DNA from 2 places in the Pseudoalteromonas sp. OF5H-5 genome. Region 2 is predicted to be linked to the other one. Evidence: predicted binding sites of a transcription regulator. Region 2 holds the regulator's gene; the other holds the start of a gene.
The links. Region 2 encodes sigma-54, which starts transcription at its own class of promoters, with help from an activator protein. Its sites were predicted from a motif close to GTTGGCACGNNNNTNGNNT; they were not measured.
Positions count from the first base shown of each region.

Region 1: fliE (flagellar hook-basal body complex protein FliE) is a predicted target of sigma-54. The motif match lies at 1,130-1,148, and genes of this name have one in related genera.

Region 1 covers NZ_JAKGBF010000008.1:161,411-164,584, reverse strand. The annotation lists gene L1271_RS13580 (sigma-54-dependent transcriptional regulator) at 1-929, shown strand, start outside; gene fliE (flagellar hook-basal body complex protein FliE) at 1,187-1,519, shown strand; gene fliF (flagellar basal-body MS-ring/collar protein FliF) at 1,540-3,174, shown strand, end outside.
Region 2 covers NZ_JAKGBF010000002.1:43,303-46,476, reverse strand. The annotation lists gene lptB (LPS export ABC transporter ATP-binding protein) at 1-402, shown strand, start outside; gene L1271_RS03070 (RNA polymerase factor sigma-54) at 449-1,948, shown strand; gene hpf (ribosome hibernation promoting factor) at 1,978-2,265, shown strand; gene ptsN (PTS IIA-like nitrogen regulatory protein PtsN) at 2,267-2,725, shown strand; gene rapZ (RNase adapter RapZ) at 2,718-3,174, shown strand, end outside.

The DNA of each region.
Region 1 (3,174 bases), on a different contig from region 2:
GCGTTATGGTACTTGGACCGAGCGGTTCAGGTAAAGAAGTGTTGGCTCGCTATATTCACGATAAATCCGACAGAGCAGATGAGCCCTTTATCGCAATTAACTGCGCTGCAATCCCAGAAAATATGCTCGAAGCGACCCTGTTTGGTTACGAAAAGGGGGCATTTACAGGTGCCATTCAGGCGTGTCCTGGAAAATTTGAGCAAGCACAAAAGGGAACGATTTTGCTTGATGAGATCACAGAGATGGATTTGGGATTACAAGCAAAATTACTTCGCGTGTTACAAGAGCGCGAGGTAGAGCGTTTAGGTAGCAGAAAAACCATTTCACTGGACGTCAGAGTGTTGGCAACCAGTAACCGCGATTTAAAAGAAGCGGTGGAGGATGGGGTATTTAGAGAAGATTTATATTATCGCCTCAATGTTTTCCCACTAGAGTGGTTGCCACTGAAGGACAGAGCGGGTGATATCGCAGTGTTAGCCGAGCATTTGTTGGTAAGACATACGCAAAAAGCAGGCAAGCCAACACCTATATTAAGCAGCGGTGCAAAGCGCAAGCTCAGTTCACACAGTTGGCCTGGAAACGTAAGAGAGCTAGACAACGTTATTCAACGTGCCCTGATTTTGTTCCAAGGTAATGAAATTCAAGAAGATGATATTTTTATCGAAAATTTCTCACCGATGGCTTTGATTGAGTCTGCACCACTTGTAAATCATGAAGCATCAGCTTTAATGGAGCGCTCTCAAGGTGAGGATGAAATCATTAGCTATAAAGATGAGTTACAGGATAAAGAACACCAAATTATTTTAGATACGCTAGCAAAGTTTAATGGTAAACGTAAAGAGGTGGCGGAGGTGTTAGGTATGAGTCCTCGCACACTTCGCTATAAGCTGGCAAAAATGCGAGATTTAGGGATTGCACTACCCGCTTAACCTAAGTTAGCTGAGCTTAAAAACAATGAGTTAGCTCATTGCTTATCCAAACCTCAGGTTAAGCTTTATCTGTTAATTCGAATTTAATTAGGTGCCTATAAAGATCAGCAGATCTTAGGCGCCTAGTTTTCACTTCTATGCACTGCCAATTTTTCGACATGCTAAAAATATTTCAACATACTGAAAATTAACGATTTTAAGTTGGCACGTTTTCTGCTTTATTACAGGTAACTAAGAGTTATTTTGAGTAAAGCATCATGAAAGTACAATCATCAGCGCTATTTCAAGAAATGCAGGCAATGGCTGCAGAAGCGACGAGAAACACACAGCCATCAGTGCAGCCGGTTAAGACGGCGGCATCTTCGTCGGCTCAGTTTGGCGATTTACTCTCAGACGCACTTAATACGGTTCATGGCTTACAACAAGAAGCGAAACAAAAAGTCACCGCTGTTGAAATGGGTGACAGAAGCGTTTCTCTAGCAGAAGCCATGATAGCGAAACAAAAATCGTCGGTCGCTTTTGAGGCAACAGTGCAAGTTCGTAATAAACTTGTTGAGGCCTATAAAGAAATCATGAGCATGCCAGTTTAATTGAGTGACTGTGGAGAGTAATCGTGGCTACTAATCAATCAACAGATCTTACGCTTTCCGATGCAGCGCTGAATAATGACAGCGGATCGGATGAGCAACAAGAGCAAAAATCAGGCTACTTCAGTGCGCTAAGCGGTGTTGATATGTTGCGCCAGGTTACTCTGGTTATTGCCCTTGCTATTTGTTTAGCAATCGCAATCTTTATTATCATTTGGGCGCGCCAACCAGATATGCGCCCACTTGGTAAATACCCAACAGAAGAACTCGTCGAAACGTTAGACTTTTTAGACCAACAGAAAATTGAATACCAATTAGATGGTAATATCATTTTAGTCGCTGAGTCGGACTATCAAGACATAAAACTACGCATGGCGCGTGACGGTTTTACCCAGTCTCCGAGTTCTGGCACTGATATTCTGATGCAAGATATGGGTTTTGGTGTTAGCCAACGTCTTGAAAGAGAGCGCTTAAAACATAGCCGTGAGCAACAACTTGCGAGAACAATTGAAGAGTTACAAGACGTAAATCGTGCAAAAGTGTTACTTGCAATTCCAAAAGAAAACGTCTTTGCACGTCGCGAGAAAAAGCCCTCTGCAACCGTAGTTATTACCCTTAAACGTGGCAAAACGCTTGGCGGCGAAGAAGTTGATTCAATCGTAGACATTGTGGCATCAGCGGTACAAGGCCTAGAGCCTTCACGCGTGACTGTCACCGATCAAAACGGTCGTCTACTCAACTCTGGTTCTCAAGACTCTTTAGCTGCGCGCTCGAGAAAAGAGTATGAAATCGAACGTAAGCGTGAACAAGAATATCTAGAAAAAATTGATAGCATCCTGATCCCAACTGTAGGTCTTGGTAACTTTACCGCGCAGGTCGACTTAACGATGGACTTCAGCGCAGTTGAAGAAACGCAAAAACGTTATAACCCAGATTTACCTGCGGTTCGCAGCGAAACAACGTATGAAGAAAATAATATTGGTGGTTTAGCTGTCGGTATTCCGGGTGCGCTGACTAATCAGCCTCCAGTGAACTCAAATATCCCAGAGGTTGCTGGGCAAGGCGGCAATGGTCAAAGTGCAACACCAAGCAGTAATCAAAAAGAAGCAACCCGTAACTATGAATTAGACACCACTATTAGCCATAAACGTCAGCAAACAGGTGTTATTCGCCGGATCAGTGTGAGTGTGGCCGTTGACTACCTCGCAAAACCTGATGCTGAAGGTAACATGGCAATGGCGCCGCGTACGCAAGAAGAGCTAAATAACATCCGTCGTTTGCTACAAGGTGGTGTGGGCTTTGATATGCAGCGAGGTGATGCACTAGAGGTAGTGACTGTGCCATTCGTGCGTGAAGATCTCACTGAAATGCAAGAGATACCACTTTGGGAGCAAGATTGGTTCCAAAAGACAATCCGTCTTGCAGCAGGTACCTTAGTGATCATTGTGCTAATCTTAGCGGTAGTAAGACCTATGCTTAAGCGTCTAATTTACCCAGATGATACGCTTGAAGATTTTGATGAAGATGCGTTGACCAGTGGTGTAGATTTAGGTGACAGTACACTCGATATGCTAAATAACGAATTCGATGAGTCTGCGGTTGGCTTCTCTTCTGACGGTAGATTACAATTGCCAGACTTACATGGCGACGAGGACTTA
Region 2 (3,174 bases):
TTATCTAAAGTTGAAAGAGAAGCTGAACTAAACGAGTTACTGGATGAGTTTAATATTCAACACATTCGCGACTCACAGGGCATGGCATTGTCGGGAGGCGAAAGAAGACGAGTCGAAATTGCTCGTGCTTTAGCCGCAAACCCTAAGTTTATCCTGTTAGATGAACCTTTTGCTGGTGTTGATCCTATTTCGGTGTTAGATATAAAGACAATCATAGAGCACCTAAAAAACCGTGGTATCGGTGTGCTTATCACCGATCATAACGTTAGAGAAACACTGGACGTATGTGAAAAGGCCTACATCGTTTCACATGGTGAGTTAATCGCTGCAGGCACGCCAGAACATGTTTTGGCAGATCAAACCGTAAGAGATGTCTACCTAGGCGAACAATTCAAGCTATAGTTAAGACGTAGTATTAATAACTGTTAAAAAGGATTGTTAGAGATACATGAGGCAATCATTACAGCTGCGCATGGGGCAGCAACTTACAATGACTCCGCAACTGCAACAAGCCATTCGCTTGCTGCAGCTTAGTACATTGGATCTGCAACAAGAAATACAAGAAGCATTAGACAGCAATCCATTGTTGGAAGTGGAAGAAGGTGATAATACTGACGGCGAAAACGCTGACCAACACAGCCAAGAAAAGAGCCGTGCTGACGACAATCAAGATTCAGCCGATGAAACGCAGGTTAGTGACTATGAGATAGACTCAGATACCGCCATGAGCAAAGACACTGTGAGCGATGACCTTGCCATGGATGTCACTTGGGACGAGTATATGAGTGCAGCGCCTGCTGCAAGCTCAGGTCCACTTCCCGATGACGATAATGTTTATCAAGGGGAAACCTCTGAATCTCTCCACGATTATCTCATGTGGCAACTCGAACTGACACCATTTAGTCCAACAGATAGAGCTATTGCGATTGCGATTATTGAAGCGGTCGACCTGTCAGGCATTCTAACACTGTCTTGCGAAGACATTTTAGAAAGCATTAATGACGAGAATAGCGAAGAGCCTATTGAGCTAGATGAAGTCGAAGCCGTACTCAAACGCATTCAGCTTTTTGACCCTGTCGGTATCGCAGCGCGTAGTTTACAAGAATGCTTATGCATTCAGCTAAACCAATTCGCCCCAGATACCCCATGGATTGCCGAAACAAAAATGATCCTGACAGAGCATATCGACTTGCTTGCCAGCCGTGACTATCGAACTTTGGCTAAGAAAACGCGCCTTAAAGAAGCCGATCTCAAAGAGGTCATGACGTTAATACATAGCCTTAACCCAAAGCCTGCGGCAAGCATTATTCATGAAGAGCCTGAATATGTGATCCCTGACGTATCGGTGAAAAAAGTAAAAGGTCGTTGGGTCGTAGAGCTAAATCCTGATGCTATGCCTAAAATAAGAGTAAATGACCATTACGCTGCGATGTCTAGAACGGCGAAATCCAGTACGGATAGTCAGTTTATTCGCTCACATTTACAAGAAGCAAAGTGGTTTATTAAAAGCTTAGAAAGCCGAAATGATACTTTATTAAAAGTTACCAATTGCATTGTGCAACAACAACAGGCATTCTTTGAACATGGCCCCGAAGCAATGCGCCCTATGGTGCTAAATGATGTTGCTGAAATGGTTGAGATGCATGAGTCCACAATTTCCCGTGTGACAACACAAAAATACATGCATACACCTCGGGGAATATTTGAGCTGAAGTATTTCTTCTCTAGCCATGTAAGTACGGAAAATGGAGGTGAGTGCTCTTCTACAGCAATTAGAGCACTTATCAAAAAGCTGATAGCTGCAGAGAATACCGCGAAGCCATTGAGTGACAGCAAAATTGCAGATATCTTAGCTGAGCAAGGAATTAAGGTAGCGAGACGTACGATTGCAAAATATCGTGAATCCCTAGCCATTCCACCGTCAAATCAGCGTAAAAGCTTGATATAAGACGTAAAACCCAAGAAGGAAAAATGCTTATGCAACTAAATCTAACTGGTCGCCATGTAGAAATTACTGACTCATTAAGAGACTATGTCACCAACAAGTTTGCGAAGCTAGAAAGGCACTTTGATCATATCAATAATGTGCATGTGATCCTTGATGTCGAGAAACTAGTACAAAAAGCAGAAGCAACATTACACGTAAACGGCGGCGAGCTATTTGCATCAACAGAGCATCAAGATATGTATGCCGCAATTGATGGCCTTATCGACAAGCTAGATCGTCAAGTTATTAAACACAAAGAGAAGCTCACTCGACACTAAGATGAAATTAAGTGAATTAGTGAACAAGGACTGCAGTAAAGCTGCGGTCCTTTTTAATAGCAAAAAACGTATTTTAGAATACATCAGCGAACTGGCTCATAGCCAAATTCCAAATACCAGTCAGCATGCTATCTTGGACGCCTTAATGGCGCGAGAGAAATTAGGCAGCACAGGGATCGGTAAAGGCATTGCCATTCCCCATGGTCGACTTGAAGGTTTGGATAAAATCCTTGCTATGGTGCTTGTCAGCGAGCAAGGGATCCAGTTTGAAGCCATAGATAAGCAGCCTGTCGATATTTTTGTCGCGTTCATCGTACCTGAAGGTGATAATCAACAACACCTGAAGACCTTAGCGGCGATTGCTGATACACTCAAAGACAAGTCTTTTTGCAAAATGCTTAGGCAAGCAAAAAGTGATGATGAGTTATATGCAGTGATCCAAGGTGAACTTGATGAGTGATGAAGAAAAAGGACTCGAGCTTATCATTATCAGTGGCCGCTCAGGCTCTGGTAAATCTGTAGCGCTTCGAGTATTGGAAGACTTAGGCTACTATTGTGTGGATAACATTCCGGTCAATTTGCTGCCGTCTTTAGTCCGCAGTGTTTCGGACAATTATAATAAAATTGCAGTCAGTATTGATGTTAGAAACTTACCTAAAGAACAGGACGAGTTTAATGACATTCTTGAATACTTACCAGGCTTTGCCAAACCTACCCTGTTTTATTTAGACAGTGACGATCAAACCCTGATAAAGCGCTTCTCAGAAACACGCCGTTTGCACCCTCTTTCACTGCATAATCTTCCATTAGATGTTGCGATAAAGAAAGAACGGGAATTGTTAGACGTGCTGATCACTCGCGCCGATTTTCTCATTGATACTACAGGCCTGAGCGTTCATCAACTTGCAG